4 regions of the Vibrio sp. JZG10 genome follow, and region 4 is predicted to be linked to each of the others. Evidence: predicted binding sites of a transcription regulator. Region 4 holds the regulator's gene; each other region holds the start of a gene.
The links. Region 4 encodes PurR, which represses purine synthesis genes. Its sites were predicted from a motif close to TNANGNAAACGTTTNCNTNA; they were not measured.

Region 1: a site for PurR is predicted at 2,053-2,072, ahead of glyA (serine hydroxymethyltransferase). Genes of this name have one in related genera too.
Region 2: a site for PurR is predicted at 2,717-2,736, ahead of ACWYVB_RS13380 (uracil-xanthine permease family protein). Genes of this name have one in related genera too.
Region 3: a site for PurR is predicted at 1,977-1,996, ahead of purE (5-(carboxyamino)imidazole ribonucleotide mutase). Genes of this name have one in related genera too.

What each region holds. Positions count from the first base shown of each region.
Region 1 covers NZ_JBSUGE010000015.1:156,410-161,373, reverse strand. Annotated here, with positions in the region: gene lipA (lipoyl synthase) at 1-297, shown strand, start outside; gene glyA (serine hydroxymethyltransferase) at 746-1,996, opposite strand; gene ACWYVB_RS17280 (YitT family protein) at 2,344-2,946, shown strand; gene ACWYVB_RS17275 (winged helix-turn-helix domain-containing protein) at 3,037-4,557, shown strand; gene ACWYVB_RS17270 (hypothetical protein) at 4,689-4,964, shown strand, end outside.
Region 2 covers NZ_JBSUGE010000011.1:127,900-132,863, forward strand. Annotated here, with positions in the region: gene envZ (two-component system sensor histidine kinase EnvZ) at 1-1,087, shown strand, start outside; gene ACWYVB_RS13380 (uracil-xanthine permease family protein) at 1,161-2,549, opposite strand; gene recG (ATP-dependent DNA helicase RecG) at 2,783-4,864, opposite strand.
Region 3 covers NZ_JBSUGE010000017.1:610-5,573, reverse strand. Annotated here, with positions in the region: gene ACWYVB_RS18090 (DNA topoisomerase family protein) at 1-219, shown strand, start outside; gene ACWYVB_RS18085 (5-(carboxyamino)imidazole ribonucleotide synthase) at 289-1,416, opposite strand; gene purE (5-(carboxyamino)imidazole ribonucleotide mutase) at 1,421-1,906, opposite strand; gene ACWYVB_RS18075 (L-threonylcarbamoyladenylate synthase) at 2,106-2,663, shown strand; gene hemF (oxygen-dependent coproporphyrinogen oxidase) at 2,711-3,628, shown strand; gene aroE (shikimate dehydrogenase) at 3,730-4,563, shown strand; gene ACWYVB_RS18060 (DUF1488 family protein) at 4,567-4,830, shown strand; gene ACWYVB_RS18055 (gamma carbonic anhydrase family protein) at 4,838-4,964, opposite strand, start outside.
Region 4 covers NZ_JBSUGE010000001.1:561,188-566,151, forward strand. Annotated here, with positions in the region: gene elyC (envelope biogenesis factor ElyC) at 1-602, shown strand, start outside; gene torR (two-component system response regulator TorR) at 676-1,386, opposite strand; gene torD (molecular chaperone TorD) at 1,653-2,300, shown strand; gene purR (HTH-type transcriptional repressor PurR) at 2,766-3,770, shown strand; cyclic di-GMP riboswitch class I at 4,056-4,145, shown strand; gene ACWYVB_RS02565 (TfoX/Sxy family DNA transformation protein) at 4,262-4,852, shown strand.

The DNA of each region.
Region 1 (4,964 bases), on a different contig from region 4:
CAGCATCCAGATGTACCGACCAAATCTGGTTTGATGATGGGTCTTGGTGAAACCAAAGAAGAAATCATCGAAGTACTGAAAGATCTACGCGCACACGGCGTAACGATGCTGACTCTAGGTCAGTACCTAGCGCCAAGCCGTCACCACTTGCCAGTAGAGCGTTACGTTCCGCCATCAGAGTTTGACGAGCTAAAAGAAGTTGCACTAGAGCTTGGCTTCACGCACGCAGCGTGTGGTCCATTTGTTCGCTCTTCTTACCATGCCGATATGCAGGCTCAAGGCATCGAGATTAAATAAGCACTCGCTTATTTTGAAGAGAAAAGGTTGGCTCAGTGCCAACCTTTTTTGTATCAGTCAAATGGTGATAAAAAGCCATTCTACCTCCGTCATTCTGAACAGCGAGGAACGAGCGTGATTGAGAATCAGTTTCCAACGTACTGATGATTTTTTGGGGAAACGCTGAGTAAAAGAGTGTGCCTCAACAAGATTCCTGATCTCGCCTAGGCTCGTCGGAATGACGCGGTTTGGATATATTGAAAGGGACAGTGTTGGTAGCCATCTCCTTATCACACACTCTTCGCTATATCTCATTCAAAACGCCAGACAAACAAAAAGGCCCTCAATTGAGGACCTTTAGTATATCAATGTTCAAAATAGACGAGTCGAGTTCTAGGAGAACACACGGCGTTTGCGCGAGCAAATGAGTATGTTCGACACCGAAATCGACTCATTCTATGAAGAACAGTTAGGCGTAAACCGGTAGACGCTTACAAATTTCGAGCACTTTCTGTTTAGTCGCTTCGATAACTTCTTCGTTGCCGATGTTATCTAGAACGTCACACATCCAGTTTGCTAGCTCTTTTGCATCTTCTTCAGTGAAGCCACGGCGAGTGATCGCTGGCGTACCTACACGGATACCAGACGTTACGAATGGGCTGCGTGGGTCATTTGGTACCGAGTTTTTGTTCACTGTGATGTTTGCTGCACCTAGTGCCGCGTCTGCGTCTTTACCAGTGATGTCTTTGTCGATCAGGTCCACAAGGAACAAATGGTTTTCTGTGCCGTTAGATACGATTTTGTAGCCACGCTCTTGGAATTGACCAACCATTGCTTTTGCGTTTTTCACTACGCGAGCTTGGTAAGCTTTGAACTCTGGCTCCATCGCTTCTTTGAACGCTACTGCTTTACCGGCGATAACGTGCATTAGAGGGCCACCTTGACCACCAGGGAACACTGCTGAGTTCAATTTCTTGTACATATCTTCGCCAGCATTTGACAAGATAAGACCACCGCGAGGACCTGCTAGTGTTTTGTGCGTCGTTGTTGTTACCACGTGAGCGTATGGAACAGGTGTTGGGTATTCGCCTGCTGCGATAAGACCCGCTACGTGCGCCATATCAACGAAAAGGTAAGCATCTACTTTGTCCGCGATTTCACGCATGCGCTTCCAATCAACGATTTGCGAGTAAGCAGAGAAACCACCGATGATCATCTTAGGCTTGTGCTCAAGCGCTAGCTGTTCCATCTCGTCGTAGTTAATTTGACCCGCTTCATCGATACCGTAAGGGATAACGTTGTAGTGCTTACCAGAGAAGTTAACTGGAGAACCGTGAGTCAGGTGACCACCGTGCGCTAGGCTCATGCCTAGAACTGTATCGCCTGGGTTAAGAAGCGCCATGTAAACCGCGCTGTTTGCTTGAGAACCTGAGTGAGGCTGTACGTTCGCGTATTCACAACCGAACAGTTTGCATGCACGGTCGATAGCAAGTTGTTCCGCTTTATCTACGTACTCACAACCGCCATAGTAACGCTTGCCTGGGTAGCCTTCAGCGTATTTGTTCGTTAGCTGAGAACCTTGCGCTTCCATTACACGTGGGCTTGTGTAGTTTTCAGAAGCGATAAGTTCAATGTGTTCTTCCTGGCGAAGAGTTTCTTCCTGGATAGCTGCGAACAGTTCCGCATCGTAATCTGCGATGTTCATATCACGCTTAAGCATCTGTATCTCCTGACTCAGATTAGTACTGAAAGTTGCAAAAAAACTGTTGAATGACCCTACGCAAACGTTTTCGTCACCCTAATGGCGCGCATTCTACATAATTTGATCTGGGTCATAAAGAGAAATTTACAATTTTTCTCATGCAGTTTTTTCATGATGGCAAGCAATCTGTATCACGCCCGCATTGCAATTGCATAACGACGATCTATTGCCTGTCAATTTTGTGCTTTACACCCTGTAAAACAGCAATTACATAGGTTTACCGTAAATTTTACCCTCTAGCTACCGAAAAGATCATCTTTTTACTACTATGCACGCCTTATTTATCACTAATGACTGCAACATTGATGGAAAAACACTCATTAAAAGAAGACTGGATAGCGATTCTCACGGGTACTTTTTTGGTAGCTCAAGGCGTTTTCTTTCTCCAATCCGCAAACCTCCTAACAGGGGGGACGACAGGATTGGCTCTGCTTATTAGCCAATTTACACCTTTTACGTTTGGTGTGCTGTACTTTTTAGCAAACAGTCCCTTTTACTTGCTAGCATGGAAACGCTTCGGCCGTCATTTCGCCATTAATAGTGCCATTTCTGGCGCTTTGGTTTCTATCTTTGCCGATCATCTTTATTTGCTAATCTCGCTCGAATCGGTAAATGAAGTTTATTGTGCCGTCGCAGGTGGGCTTTTAATGGGACTCGGTATGCTGATCTTGTTCCGACATCGCTCCAGCTTAGGTGGCTTTAACGTGCTGTGTTTATTTATTCAGGACAAATTTGGCATTTCAGTTGGCAAAAGCCAAATGGCAATCGATGCGTGCATCCTGTTTGCGTCATTCTTCTTTGTCACTCCAGAAGTAATTGGTCTTTCGATTTTGGGCGCGTTTGCACTGAATGTCGTGTTAGCGATGAACCACAAGCCTCATCGCTATTCCGTGACCTACGGTTCATAAACTTTTGATGATAATTGGAGCGCAATTTATAAGATTTCGCGCTCCAATCGCTATATAATATTTCGCTATTTCCAAATAACGCGGTGCGGTATGCGCGATTTTTTGCAACAAGCCAAACAAACTCACAGTTGTATTGCGATTGGCGAGTTGGTCTATAACCCGAAGACACAAACTCTTCATCAAGACACTGTCGCGATTGATCTCGAACCTCGTACCATTGAGTTATTAGAGCTGCTGCTAACAAGCGTGGGACATCCGCTCTCTGCCGATACCATTATCGAAACCATTTGGCAGAGCAAATTCATCTCTAAGAATGTACTCACTAACCGCATTAGCACCTTACGTGCGCTGCTACAACAGCATCTCCCCGAGTACGATGCGACTAAGCTCTTGGTCACTTATCCTCGCAAAGGTTACTTTCTAAACCCAGCGAATATCCGTTTAGTGCCACCAGCGAAAAACCATCGACGTGCTATTACAGCTCAAGTTGCGAACCGTAAGAACATCAAGCTGATTTTGGCTTATAGCTTATGTGCCGTACTTGTGGTTTGTAGCGTGACGCTCGCAAGCTTGTTATGGCAACGCCAAGAGATTTCAACGCAGCAAACACGTCATCAGTTACTTATCCCCAAAGTCGAGTTGCTGCTCAACCGTGTCGATGCGATTGGCTCCCAAGCAAGAAAATATCGCATACTGGTCAAAGCCATCTTGCTGCAACAACAGGTCGAATATCCATACACCGACATCGCCAACCAAGACGCTCCCAGTTACTTTCTTGATCCTATCGGTCATACGCCGTATTTCCCTGGCGCGCGAAACATGCAGACCAGTGATTACGAACTCAACATAGAGTTAAAAGACGGCGCAGAGCAAGGCACCTTTAAAGCTCAGATGAACCTTATTTATCCTGCGACAGGGAAACTGGCGTTTCGCAACGAATACACACTGCGCTTATCCGACCTACAATCGGATATCTTCCAAATTCACTCAGATGTCGCGCAATACTTCAACTTGCCTGCACCTTCGGCAAGCACATGGCAACTGTCAGACGTTCACCAAAAAATGCTGTTTGAGAATGTCTTTTCTAACCAACCTCTACAACAAGCTGATGAGTTTGCAGCTATCACAACCGCAAGGCATCTCGCTTTGTACGAGCAAGAACCTCAAAAGCTGGAGGCGTATTTGACACAAGTGCAGTCGTCGTTCGATGTTTTGCCAGATGAGCTAAGCCTCTGGTTGGGCGTATTGCATTTCAAACTAGGCAACCTAGACCGAGCAAAAGTTCTGCTGACCACTCCAGATGGCGACTCACGTATTCAAAACGCGCTGATTTATACGTTTGTGTCTCACATCGCTTATAAACAAAACAAACTCGAACAGTTCCGTCTCAACTACATGGAATCACTGGTGGCACTGCTGCGCGTTTTGCCTTCCGAGACATTGTTTGAACGTCTTTCTCAATCTGAATCGAAAGAGACTTGCCTTCAACCATGGAAAACGTTGCATGTCAGTTTGACCGATCAAGAAATTATCAGCCGATGGAAAGCGCTCATCAACGAGTATTGCACCAACGTAGCTAACGAAATAAGCCCAAATAAAACAAAGACCTAAATATAAAATTAAGCTTTCGTTAAGCCCTATTAGCTTTTGTTTTTTGCCCTTTTTAGCTCATTAAACTTAGCATGCTCGCATTCAAGCAACGGCCCAACATGAAGCGGCCTAATCAATCAGGAATGTAAACCATGCTAAACAAAATGACGCTTATCGCAGCAGCAACTCTGGCTCTTTACGGCTGTGGCGGTGGTTCATCTTCTGGCAGTGCTAATCCAAACAAAGTGCCTCAAGAAAGTTTCGACATCGCGATTCAAAACTCAATCTTCGCTCCCACGCCAAGCACACAACTAAACTACGCGTTTAGCCTGGATGGCCAACCTGAAGGCGAGATGAAACTGAGTTTCCAAGCGATGGATAACGAGCAATTGTTGGCAGCATTGGCACAAATCCCAAACAGCGAAGCA
Region 2 (4,964 bases), on a different contig from region 4:
ATTAGAAAGGCTGGGGGTGACGGTTCACAGCCTTGACAGCGATAAAGCGGTTGAATTTCATCACGCGATGTCGATTGATTTGATGTCTGAAGAAATGAGCCAAGAGCTAGGTTCGCCGACCGAAGTGCGCTTATTGCTTGGTGATGAAAGTTACATCTTGTGGATGCACATCGAAAAGTTGCCGAACTCCATCATTCGTATTCCTTTATCTGAGCTGCAAGAAGAAGATTTTGCACCGCTGTTTCGTAACAGCTTGATTATGGCGCTGCTGATCATTGCTGGTGGTTGGTTGTTTATTCGTTTACAAAACCGCCCACTTTTGGCTTTAGAGAGAGCCGCGAAAGACGTCGGTCGAGGTGAAATCCCGCTACCGTTGGCAGAAAAAGGCGCATCGGAGATTCGCTCTGTAACCCGAGCGTTTAATCAAATGTCCAAAGGCATTCAGGAGCTCGAAGAAGATCGCGCCCTATTAATGGCGGGGATTAGCCATGACTTGCGAACACCGCTGACGCGCATTCGCTTAGCGACAGAAATGATGTCTCCCGAGGACAGCTACCTTGCTGAAGGGATCATTAGCGATACGGAAGAGTGTAATGAGATCATTAGTCAGTTTATGGACTACCTCAAACCGGTGAACAAAGAATCGTTTGAAGCGGTTGATATCAGTACGATTGCCAGTGACGTCGCCAGTTCTGAAGGTGGCTATGAGGCTGAAATTGAAACGGATCTTAATCCTAACCTGCCACCAGCTAAAGGAAGCGCCATTGCGATTAAACGGGCGATCAGTAATTTAGTTGTCAATGCACTGCGTTACGGCAATGGCTGGGTCAAAATCAGTACCGGTGTGACAGCAGATAAGCAGCTAGTGTGGATATCGGTAGAAGACAACGGACCGGGTATCGAGCATTCTCAAATCGCAAAATTATTTGAACCCTTTACGCGTGGTGACACAGCTCGCGGCAGTGAAGGCACTGGGCTCGGGTTGGCGATTGTGAAGCGTATAATCAGCCAGCATTCAGGCTCTGTGGTGATGCGTAATCGCAGTGAAGGCGGTTTAATCGCTCAAATCAGCTTTCCTACCAAGTAAGTCGGTGACTGTACCATTTAAAACAAAAAGCCCAACCTAAACAGGTTGGGCTTTGCTTTTCTCTACAATCTTATTAAGACTCTTTCACTTCTTGAGGAAGTTCATCTTCGTCTTCCAGTTTCTCTGGCAGAAGTAGGTTTAAGATGATCGCTGTGATACCACCTGCAGCAACGCCAGTGGAGAAAATACTCTTAATAAATTCTGGCATGAATTGCAGAATCTCTGGTTTTTGCGCGATACCAAGCCCCATTGAGAAGGATAAGGCCATGATCAGAATTGCGCGGCGATCGAGCTCAACACGAGAGATAATACGCACACCAGCGGCAGCAATCGTACCAAACATGACAATCGTTGCGCCGCCAAGTACTGGCTCAGGAATCAGCTGAACAAAGCTAGCGACACCAGGAAACAAGCCAAGAATCACTAACATGCCAGAAATAAAGTAACCCACGTAACGGCTCGCAACCCCTGTTAGCATGATGATGCCGTTATTCTGGCTAAAGGTGGAGTTCGGGAAACTGTTAAACACGGCTGCGATTGCAGAGTTTAAGCCGTCTGCTAACACACCACCCTTAATGCGTTTCATGTACACAGGGCCTTTGACTGGCTCGCCAGACACTTCGGATGTGGCGGTAATATCGCCGATGGCTTCTAGTGCGGTAATAAAGAAAATCAGTACCAGCGGAATGAACAGAGACCAGTCAAACGATAAGCCATATTGCATTGGTACCGGTAGTGCTACGATCTCGGTTGTGCCTAGCTGAGAAGTATCTACCATCCCCATAAAATACGCCATGATATAGCCTACCAGCATCGCAATCACAATCGAAGCCACACGGGTGTATGGGTTTTTAGAGCGGTTTAAAATCACAATTAATCCAAGTACCGTCCCAGCCAGAGCAAGTTTGTCTAAGCTGCCGAAGGTTCCCTCATTTAATGCTGCGTAGCCACCGCCCATTGATACTAAGCCGACCTGAATCAGTGTGAGGCCGATAAGAGTGACGACAATGCCTGAAACGAGCGGAGTGATAATGCGACGGGCATGCTCTAATACGCGAGATAGGAAAATCTCTGCAAATGATGCCACTAAAATCGTACCAAAAATGGCTGCCATCATGGTGCTGATGTCTGCTCCACCTGCTTTCAGCGATAGGCCTGCACCAATAATAGGACCTAAAAAGTTAAAGCTGGTGCCTTGAACAGAGAGTAAACCAGAGCCAATTGGGCCAAAGGTGCGAATTTGAATAAACGAAGACACGCCTGACGCAAATAAAGACATGCTGATGATGGTATTCGTTTGGTCTGCTGGTACACCCAAAGACTGACAGATGATCAGTGACGGAGTGATAACCGCGACGAACATCGCCAATAAGTGCTGAAGTGCGGCAAAAATGGTTTGAGGCAAAGGTGGTCGATCATTGAGTTGATAGACCAGTTCCGAAGATCGGTTTGAAGTTGTCATTGTTTGTCTCGCTAGTCGCAATATATTCCCAGATCTCGCTGAATGGGAGAGCAGGGTGGAGTTGACGTCGTTACCTGTGATTGCTGTTAATCAGAGTCAACTCAGGTTGGTGGAGTGTGATGCAACACACTTAAAAATTTGTGCGCGATTATAGAGAGATTTACCTAAAAAGCAAACGATTGCTTTGGTTTTTAGCGTATTAAAAAACGAGCCATTTGGCTCGCTTTCAATCATTACGCTTTGGAGTAAATATCCCGCTCACCCAACCAGCGATCGATAATCGCTGTTGCATTAGTCGGGTAATTGTCATGAATATGACGCGCAATACGCTGAACTTCGGGAATCAGACGTTGATCTCGAACTAAGTCTGCGATTTTGAAATCAGCAAGACCAGTCTGTTTTGTACCCAATAGTTCGCCTGGGCCACGAATCTCTAAGTCTTTTTGTGCAATGACGAAACCATCGTTACTTTCACGCAGTACTCCGAGACGTTTTTGCGCAGTTTTCGACAGTGGAGAGTGGTAAAGCAGCACACAATGGCTAGCAACGGAACCTCGGCCCACGCGACCTCTTAGCTGGTGTAATTGTGCTAAACCGAGACGTTCGGGGTTTTCGATGATCATCAAGCTAGAGTTTGGCACGTCTACGCCCACTTCTATCACGGTCGTTGCGACCAGCAAATGTAGCTTATTGTCTTTGAAATCTTGCATCACCGCTTGTTTCTCTGCCGGCTTCATTCGGCCGTGTACTAGACCAATTTTTACGTCCGGTAGCTTACGTTGAAGCTCTTCAGCGGTATCAGCCGCGGCTTGTGCTTCTAATACTTCCGACTCATCAATCAGAGTACACACCCAATATGCCTGCTTACCTTCGTTTAAACAGGCATTTCGGACACGCTCGACGATGTCGTCACGTTTTGTGTCAGGAATGGCGACGGTTTGAATCGGCGTTCGACCCGGAGGCAGTTCGTCAATCACGGAAGTTTCCAGGTCAGCGTATGCGGTCATCGCTAACGTGCGAGGAATAGGCGTTGCCGTCATGATCAACTGATGTGGGTAGGCGCCTTGTTTTGCGCCTTTTTCACGTAACTCTAATCGCTGATGGACACCGAAGCGGTGCTGTTCATCAATGATGACCAAAGCAAGGTGATGAAATTCAACGTGCTCTTGGAATAGCGCGTGAGTACCCACTACCATTTGTGCTTCACCACTGGCAATGCGAGCCAGCTCGGCTTCCTTTGCCTTACCTTTGAGTTTGCCCGCTAACCAACCGACTTGAATGTCCATTGTTTCAAACCAGTTGGCGAAGTTGATCGCGTGTTGCTCAGCCAATAGTTCGGTTGGTGCCATGAGTGCCACCTGATAGCCGTGCTCAATGGCACGAACGGCGGCCAGAGCGGCAACCAACGTCTTCCCCGATCCCACATCACCTTGCACTAGGCGCATCATTGGGTGGGGTTTTTCTAAATCGGTTTCAATCTCTTGTACTACTCGGGTTTGAGCGTTCGTAGGAGAGAAAGGCAGTTGGGCTAAAAGCTGCGTTTTTAGTTTATTGCAAGGACCGAGAGGTAACGCTGAATCCTTCTGGCCTTTGCTACGCACCGCCAGCATCGATAAGTTTTGTGCGAGCAACTCTTCCATGATCAAGCGGATTTGAGCAGGATGTTTGCCTTCGTCAAACTCATCTAAATTAATGGTTGGTGGTGGGCGATGAATGGTGTGCAGCGCTTGCGACATCGTGATTTGATGGTTATACAGCCCGGCTGGAAGTAATTCCTGCACTGCGGTTTTATCAAGCAGCGCTAAAGCTTGTTCGGTAAGGTTGCGCAATGTGATTTGGCGTAAACCATCTGTAGTGGGATAAACAGGGGTTAAGCTCTGTTCTACATCGGGCTTTTGATCGCTGACGTAAAACTTGTAGTCAGGATGAACAATTTCCAAGCCCATGCCACCGCGCTTAATTTCACCGTAAGCATGTACTAACTTACCTTGTGTGAAATTGTTCTTCATGGCCGCGGTAAAGTTGAAAAAGCGCAGCGTGATAGTGCCATTACCGTCGCTGATTTTTACCGTTAACATTTTGCGCTTACCGAAGATGGTATCGACTGCCATGACCTTGCCTTGCACGGCCGCCCAAAGGCCAGCATGCAGTTTGGCAATAGGGTAAATACGGGTACGATCTTCGTATCGTAACGGAAGGTGAAACAGCAAATCTTGAACGCTATGTAAGCCAACTTTGGCGAGTTTTTCTGCGACTTTCGCGCCAACCCCAGAAAGGGAGGTTAATGGGACGGCAGATAACATTTGGGCGGACATAGAGGGCTCAAGAAAATGGTTAACATAGCAGTATGTTAACCATGGAGCTGTGTTTTTGTACAGGAAAAAATAGTCATGCTTTAGTTAGTGTCATGATTTG
Region 3 (4,964 bases), on a different contig from region 4:
GAATGTGGTAAAGGTCATTTAGTTGAACGTAAGACGCGCTTTGGTAAAACTTTCTACGCATGTGATAACTACCCTAAATGCAAATTTGCAGTGAATGTCCCTCCGGTTAAAGGGAGATGCGAAGAATGTGGTTTTACGTTGTTGGTGGAGAAGAAACTCGCCAGTGGTGTGAAATTGCAATGTGCCAACCGTAAGTGCCAGCACACCCAACAAGGGTAAATACATCAAAGGAATTAAAAAGGGTCGCATCGTGCGACCCTTTGTGGTTTTTGGGGCTAGATTTTAGCGTTATGCTTGTTTCGCAAACTCGTGCACGGCTGGGAATGCCATTGGATCTAAGACATCCGCGAGAGCGCACAACCTACGGTGTAATTCTCCTGGGTAGTCACCACATACGTTGATGTGACCCATTTTTCGCCCTTCACGCTTCTCTTTGCCGTACCAATGGATGTGACAACCATCCATGGCGAGAAGCGCTTCTGGCAACGTATCTTCACCAAGAATATTCACCATCGAGGTTTCGCGAATCAGTTTGGTGCTGCCTAACGGCAAGCCGCATACGGCGCGCAGGTGGTTCTCGAACTGACAGGTTTCTGCACCTTGCTGTGTCCAGTGACCAGAGTTGTGCACTCGTGGGGCAATCTCATTCACTAACAGCGTGCCATCGACATCAAAGAATTCGAGCGCCAATACACCAACGTAATCTAGGCTATCTGCGACGGCCGTGAGCATCTGCTTGGCTTGGGCTTGCAGTTCTGGCGCATCAATTGCGGTGGATAAGCTCAGTACGCCATTGATGTGAACGTTTTCTGCTAGAGGGTAAACTTCAACGCAGCCATCTTTGCTTCGAGCACCAACTAGTGATACTTCGCGGTTAAAAGGAACAAACTCTTCAGCAACAATCGCTTGAGTTGGTGTTGCCGCGATGCACTCTGCCATCTCAGTCCAAATGTCGTCGACTTGAGAAGCTTCTTTTAAGCGCCATTGACCTTTACCATCGTAACCTCCCAATGCACTTTTCAGAACCATTGGCATACCAACGTGTTCAATTGCGCGCTCAAAGTCTTCACGAGTTTCAATCACGTAGTATTTCGCGTTGCGCACGCCAGCATCATCAAGCAGTGCTTTTTCAATACGGCGATCACCACCTGCTTTGATGGCTTGCGTACTTGGTAGGAACTTGCCGCTCGCTTCGCAAACCTTGAGCACGTCATGTGGAATATGCTCGAACTCGGCAGTAATCGCATCAACTTGCGTAATCGCATTTTCCAAGCCATGGCCAAGTACCTGTTGAGTTAAAGGATGAACGACATCACCGCTGCTGACATCGTAAGCTGAAATTTGAATATTCAATGGCGCACCAGCCAGAGACATCATGCGAGCCAACTGACCCGCACCAAGAACCAGTACATGCATCTGATTAATCCTCAGCTGGATTTGGGTTAGCCAGTACGGTTTCCGTCTGTTCATTGCGGAACGCTTCTACCTTCGCCATGATGCTTTCGTCATGAGTGCCTAGTATTTGCGCCGCTAGGATACCGGCGTTTGCTGCGCCCGCTTCGCCAATCGCTAACGTACCGACGGCAATGCCTTTTGGCATTTGTACAATAGATAGCAGAGAGTCCATGCCTTTTAGTGCGCGAGACTGAACTGGAACACCGAGTACAGGAATGCTAGTAAATGCAGCTGCCATACCTGGTAGGTGAGCTGCACCGCCTGCACCGGCGATGATCACTTTGATACCACGTTCTTTCGCGCTGCTGGCGTAGTCCGCCAGTAATTGAGGAGTTCGGTGTGCTGACACGACTTTTGTTTCGTAAGGTACGCCAAATTGGTCTAGCATGTCTGCTGCTAGTTTCATGGTTGGCCAATCGGATTTAGAACCCATGATGATACCGACTTTCATCTCAAACTCCTTCAAGCTGCAAAATTAGGTGAGCTGATAAATTTGTGCGCATTATACGGGGATTTTTATCTCAAGCAAACGTTTGCGTCTTGTTGTTGACGCTATTGATACATTTTATAAAAAAATTGCTTTAGTGTCTGAGAATGAATATTTGTACACTTAGTGAAAATAATACAGTAAGACAATCAGGAAGTAATCGGTGGATAACTTTGAACAAGTGCTCAACGCACTACAACAAGGCGAAGTGATTGCCTACCCAACAGAAGGGGTTTTTGGTGTCGGATGCGATCCAGATAACCCAGAAGCAATTCAAAAACTGCTGGAGCTCAAGCAGCGCCCGGTGGAAAAAGGGCTGATTCTGATCGCTGCAAGTTATGAGCAGCTCTTGCCGTATATTGATGAATCTCAACTGACTCGAGAACAATTAGCGACCGTTCATGCAACTTGGCCAGGTCCATACACTTGGATCATGCCTGCGAGCGATAAAGTCTCCAACTGGGTTTCAGGGCAGTTTGATTCAATTGCAGTTCGTGTGACTGATCATCCTTTGGTTCAAAAGATGTGTAATGCATTCGGAAAGCCGTTAACCTCTACCAGCGCGAATCTTTCCGGCTTGCCACCGTGTATGACCACGGAAGAAGTCGAAGAGCAATTGGGTGACAAGCTGGTGGTCATTCTTCGTGGTGAAACCAGCGGTCGTGATAAACCCAGCGAGATTCGTGACGCCAAGACTTCACAAATATTAAGACAGGGCTAACCCTGCTTGCCAGTCATCAACCGGTATCACGTAATAGGTAATAACGTATGTCAGCAATCGATAAGCACGCCGTAAAGCAGTTCCTGATGTCACTTCAGGACTCCATTTGTCAGCAGTTAGAACAAGAAGATGGAGAGGCCGTCTTTGTCGAGGATGCATGGCATCGTGAACCGGGCGAACGTCTTGGTGGCGGTGGGCGCTCACGTGTTATGCGTGATGGCCTTGTTTTCGAGCAAGGTGGGGTGAACTTCTCGCATGTAGAAGGGAAAGAAATGCCAGCATCTGCGACGGCACATCGTCCGGAGCTAGCGGGTCGCCGTTTTGAAGCGATGGGGGTCTCTTTGGTTATCCATCCCAAAAACCCTTACGTCCCAACTTCTCATGCGAATGTGCGTTTCTTTATCGCCGAGAAAGAGGGCGAAGAACCAATTTGGTGGTTTGGTGGTGGTTTCGACCTGACACCTTTCTATCCTTTCGAAGAAGATTGTCAGTCATGGCACGATACAGCTAAGGCAATCTGTGCCCCATTTGGTGAAGAAGTATATGCTGAACACAAAGCGTGGTGTGATAAGTACTTCTTCTTGCCACACCGAAATGAAACTCGTGGTGTTGGTGGTTTGTTCTTTGATGATTTGAATCACTGGGAGTTTGATAAGTGTTTTGATTACATCAAAGCGGTGGGTGAAGGCTATTACCAAGCTTATTTGCCGATCGTGTCTCGTCGTAAAGACATCGAATATGGCGAGCGCGAACGTGAATTCCAACTTTACCGTCGTGGTCGTTATGTTGAGTTCAACTTAGTGTACGACCGTGGCACTTTATTCGGTTTACAAAGTGGTGGGCGTACCGAGTCGATTCTGATGTCGATGCCGCCGTTAGCGCGATGGGAGTACCGCTACGAACCAGAAGCAGGAACGCCTGAAGCCGAACTTTACGATCGATACCTGAAACCACGCGAATGGTAAGCACGGAATCTCCTTTTCTATATAGATAGATAGTGATAGGGTCATCCGTAATCAGATGGCCCTGTTTTCTCTATATCTAAGTAAGGAATAAAGGTAAGGAAATGACCCTGCAAATCGATCGTTACGCCGTGTTTGGTAACCCTATCGGGCACAGCAAGTCGCCATTTATCCATACACTCTTTGCTCGTCAAACTAATCAGTCCCTAACATACACCGCAGAATGTGCGCCTGTGGGTGGATTTATCGAAGCGGCGAAAGCATTTTTTGCTGACGGCGGCAAAGGCTGTAACGTGACCTTGCCTTTTAAAGAAGATGCCTATCAATTTGCCAGCCGTTTGACCGAGCGTGCTCAGCTTGCTGGAGCAGTGAATACACTTAAGAAGCTTGATGATGGTGAAATCATTGGTGATAACACTGATGGTGCAGGCTTAGTGCAGGACTTGTTGCAACATCAAGTCGTTTTAGAAGGCGCACGCATCCTTATCATAGGTGCTGGTGGTGCCGCTCGAGGAGTGATTAAACCATTGCTCGATCAAAAACCAACATCTCTAACGATAACTAATCGTACATTTTCCAAAGCCGAAGAATTGGCAGAATTGTTTTCTGCATATGGCCCTGTTACAGCAAAAGAGATGAATACCATTGCTGAAGAGTACGACGTCGTAATCAACTCCACGTCTGCATCATTGAGTGGTGAGTTACCTGCAATCTCTTCTTCGGTATTTGCCACCAATAGTACAAGCTACGACATGATGTATGGCAAAGGTGATACCACATTTAACCAATGGGCTAAGCAACACGGTGCGGCACATGCTTATGATGGTTTAGGTATGTTAGTTGGCCAAGCTGCTGAGAGTTTTATGTTATGGCGCGGTCTTCGTCCTGGAGCTAAACAGATTTTGCGTGAATTAAGAAAGAACCTTGAAGGTCAATAAGCGATGAATCAATCCATCTTATTCCCAGACATGCAATCATGGGATGAAGTATCACAATCAGTAAACTTTGCGGCGCAACAATCTGGTGCGCTAATAGAATGCTTTGTGACGAAACAAAAGTTAGAAAAGTTATCTGGCTCAGAGTTAGATACGGAGCAGGCCGTGATCTCTGCTTTTATTGACTACCGATTTGATCTGGAAGAAATAGCAGAAGAGTTAATAGAAGATGAAGCCTTCAATGAAGAAGGCCATATCATCATTGGTTAACAGACCTTTAGTTCAAGTCTTCTACTTCATGTAAGTAGTCGTTTTTGTTTTGAACATAGTTATTGGCAGACTTTTGCAAAAAAGCTCGTTCTTTTTCTGATAGAGGGCGAGCTTGCTTTACTGGGCTTCCAACA
Region 4 (4,964 bases):
TTATGCCATTAGAGCGAGAGCATAAAGCCTTTTTGCCAGTTTCTGGCACCATCGACTACGTGATGGTTTTAGGGAATGGTCATGTTATCGATGACGAAATTCCACCCACCTCGCAGTTAAGCCGTGCAGCATTAATGCGCTTAACTGAAGGCATTCGTATTTTAAGAATGTATCCAGGTGCTAAATTAATTTTATCTGGCTATGCTGGCGGATCTGAAATTAGCCACGCAAGAATGATGGCGAACGTTGCCCTTGCGTTGGGAGTCGCGAAATCCGATATCATTTTATTAGAAGATGCGAAAGATACGTGGGAAGAGGCGCGTCAAGCGGCTGCATTCGTTCAACAAAAGGAGATTGTGTTAGTCACTTCTGCGAGCCACATGAGCCGTGCATTGTATGAGTTCAACGCAGCAGGCATTAAACCAATCCCAGCCCCGACCAACTTCTTAGCTATTAGCGAAATCAGTCAACCTTGGGATAAATACTCACCTAAAGCGCGTTACTTAGAACAAACAGAGCTTTATTGGCATGAGTACTTGGGCAGCATTTGGCAAAGGTTGCGTGATACTGTCGGCCAAACACCAATGGTTGAAGCAAAGTAGTACTATCTTGAAACCACAAAAAAGGAGAGCCGAAGCTCTCCTTTTTCTTTTTTAAGACTTAGGTTTGTTCAGTTTAATCACCAGCAAACATATAGCCTTCGCCGTGCACCGTCACAAAAATTTGTGGGTTCTTTGGATCAAACTCCATTTTTGCGCGCATACGTCGAATAAGAACATCAATAGTACGATCATTGGGAGCATCAACTCGGTGGCTGATCATATTCAAAATACGCTCGCGACTTAACACCTGGTTAGGGTAAGACGATAACGCCACCAAAAGTTCGTATTCTGCTTTGGTCAATTTTACGGGTTCGCCGTTACGGCTCAGCGCACGACGTTGAATGTCGAATGTCCACTCTCCAAAACGTACAATATGTTCTTCACTGGTTTCGTTCGCTTTCGCGCTACCGCTACGCGCTGCTGAAATACGCCACAGCAAGTTTTTAACGCGAACCAACAATTCCCTCAGTTCAAAAGGTTTTGTCACATAATCGTCAGCGCCCATTTCTAGGCCTACGATTTTATCAATGCTATCCGTGCGTCCTGTTACTAATATGATACCAATATCCGATTGGCTACGTAATTCACGAGTAAGCATCAGGCCGTCTTCACCCGGCAGGTTGATATCCAGCATGATTAGGTCTACATCACCCGCTTGCAGGACCTCACGCATTTCTGCGCCACTCTCTGCTTCGCTGACTTGGTAACCCTCATTTTGGAAATATCCCGCAAGCTTACTACGAGTTACAACATCATCTTCTACGACTAATACGTGATAGCTCATTTACACCACTTTTCTGTCTTCTTATTATCCAAGACGTATTCTATTCATAACTAGTAACATTTCTAGTCATAGATACATTAAAAAGCAAGATTTAGCGTTTTTATTGATTCAAAACAAGCTTACCCATCGCTATTAATAAACGTTAATTTTTGACCATAAAACATAATAATTATAGTTACTGCTATTCATTTTAATTGATTACACTTAGGGGATATCCCTAATTGACTTTGTGATGCACAACTTGAAGCATCATTCAGGAGCCCAAGATGCAAGAAGTGAAAGCTTTTAATGAAAAACGCGCTGAAATTTACTGGTGGTTTTCGAGCTTGTTCGCAAAAGAGCTAACAGAGAAAGAGCTGGAAGCCTACCACAGTGTTGAAATTCGCAGTTTTCTAGCAGGTTTAGGTGAAAATGAGTCGCTGAAACCAGCCGTTGATAGCCTAGTTGATGCGCTAAACCGATTGCAAGATCGTGAAGACGCTCAATTGGAGCTTGCTGCTGACTTTTGTGAACTGTTTTTGAAGACAGAAAAATACGGCGCTCTTCCTTACGCATCGATGTACATCGGTGAATCAGGTTTGCTGAATGACAAGCCCGCCGAGGAAATGGAAAAGTTGATGGCAGAATTTGGCGTTCAAGTAGATGAAAATCTAAAAGAGCCAGCGGACCACTTAGCCGTTGAACTAGACTTTCTCGGCAACATGATCATCCGCTCAAACGAACTTGAGCAAGAAAAACACATGGAAGAAGCCTTCGTTAAACAAAACGACTTTATCCAGCAACAGTTGATGTCTTGGTTACCTCAGTTTGCAGACAAATGTAAACAATTCGACGAATTTGGGTTCTACTCGAGCGTCGCGAAACTATTAGTTGCATTTTGTAAACTAGACAGCGCTTACCTTCTTGGTGAATAATTGCCGCCTATTTTTAAGGAGCCCGCCTATCGGGCTTCCTGTATACCTGAAATAACTGAATGTAAGTAAGTTGGGTATATTATTCGTTTGCCTTAACTTAGCTCAAAGACGCTTGGTTATTTAGCAGTCAAAATGTGACTTCAAATACACAAATCTCTTGCTGAAAACATTGCTAGTCAGTCCACATAGGGCTAAAATGTGAGCGCAAACGATTAAATATGATTTATATGTAAACCGCTGAAATATAGCGGTTTTTGTGTTTTTTAACAGGTTGATGGCAATTTCTAATCAGATAGAAAAAAGATAAAATTCATCGACCGATGCTGCTACGTACCCTTTTGTCGTGCTTGGACCAACCGCTGCCGAAACACTTAGCGCCAACCTTAGATTGCTGGGTGTAAACCATTAGAGCATCAGGTACATCCAACACGACATATTTCAGTAGCTCGATACAGGACACCATTTATGGCCACTATAAAAGACGTTGCTCGCTTAGCCGGCGTTTCCACTACGACAGTTTCGCACGTTATCAATAAAACGCGTTTCGTTGCAGAAGCAACGCAAGAAAAAGTAATGAAAGCCGTGGACGAGTTGAATTACGCGCCAAGTGCTGTTGCACGCAGCCTAAAGTGCAACTCAACTCGTACGATTGGCATGTTAGTAACGCAGTCAACCAACCTATTCTTCTCAGAAGTGATTGACGGGGTTGAGAGCTACTGTTACCGCCAAGGCTACACTCTGATTCTGTGTAATACGGGTGGGATTTACGAAAAACAACGCGATTACATCCGTATGCTGGCTGAAAAACGTGTTGATGGCATCCTAGTGATGTGTTCTGACTTAACCGAAGAGCTTAAAGAGATGCTTGACCGTCATGCCGACATTCCTAAAGTGGTCATGGATTGGGGTCCAGAAAGCTCACAAGCGGACAAGATCATGGATAACTCAGAAGAAGGTGGCTACATCGCAACCAAACATCTGATCGACAATGGCCATACTGATATTGCTTGTCTAAGCGGTCACTTTGAAAAACTTGCTTGCCAAGAGCGCATTGCAGGTTTCCGTCGCGCGATGAGCGAAGCAAACCTAACTGTAAATGAAGATTGGATCCTTGAAGGTAACTTTGAATGTGATACGGCCGTATTAGTCGCAGATAAAATTACAGCAATGGACAAACGTCCGACAGCGGTATTCTGCTTTAACGACACAATGGCTCTGGGCCTAATGAGCCGCCTACAACAAAACGGCATCAAAGTTCCTGATGATATTTCAGTGATCGGCTACGACAACATCGAGCTTGCGGAATACTTCTCTCCACCGTTAACAACTATCCACCAACCTAAACGTCGTGTGGGTAAAAATGCGTTCGAGATCCTACTTGAGCGAATCAAAGATAAAGAACACGAAAAGCGAATTTTCGAAATGCGACCTGAGCTTGTAATTCGAAACACCGTGAAGAAAATGAACTAAAATTCGCCAAATATAACGATGTCAAATAAGCGCTCTAAAAGGGCGCTTATTTTTTATCTCTAAATAACTTTTCCCTGACTTAGGTTTGTTAGACAAAAAGCCTCGAATCTCTAAGTCTCTGTTTTATATGTAGGTAAATCACACTCCCTCACAACCTCGAGATCATCCCGCCTTATTCTCAAATATGCACAAACATGCGCTTGTCGACACTTTTTATTGAACCAAAATCACACTTTTACGGGTAAAACGTGATGTTAATTCAATATACGAAGTATGCTCACTCTGTCACGCACAGGGCAAACCATTCGAAAGGGTGGGACGCAAAGCCTCCGGCCTGAACCATAGTACTATATGGAAGGTAGCGGGGTTACCGATGGCAAGTGTGCAAGCGATGACTTTACCCTGTAATGACATTGCTTTTGCGCATGTTTGCTACTCTCTCGGACCTGACTTTTGGTGGCGTAATATTAATTACACCGAGATAACAAAACATGGATAAACCGATACTCAAAGACTCTATGAAGCTATTTGAGGCACTTGGTAATATCAAGTCGCGCTCAATGTTTGGTGGCTTCGGACTATTCGCTGATGAAACAATGTTTGCACTAGTTGTAAATAATCAGCTTCATATAAGAGCAGACCAACAAACTTCATCTGACTTCGAGAAACAAGGGCTAAAGCCTTACGTTTATAAAAAACGTGGCTTCCCAGTCGTTACAAAGTACTACGCAATTTCCAACGATTTATGGGAGTCTAGCGAACGCTTAATCGAAGTAGCTAACCAATCGTTGAAAAAGGCAAAGCTTGAAAAAGAACAGCAGGCAACTACAAAGCCTAATCGCTTAAAAGATTTGCCTAACTTACGACTGGCGACTGAACGCATGCTGAAAAAAGCAGGCATTGAGTCAGTAGAAAAACTGGAAGAGGAAGGTGCACTTAACGCTTATAAAGCGATAAGAGATACGCACTCTGCAACCGTCAACATTGAGCTGTTATGGGCACTAGAAGGGGCTATTAACGGTACTCATTGGAGCGTTGTACCTCAAGCTCGCCGAGATGAGTTGATGAACGGCCTCCAATAAAAGTCGGCCTTAAAAACTATCTTGTAAAACCGCAGTCTAATCTGCGGTTTTTTTGTGAAATTTTTTCGACTTTCCTTCTGTCTTATTACATATATCCCAAATTGGAATCATA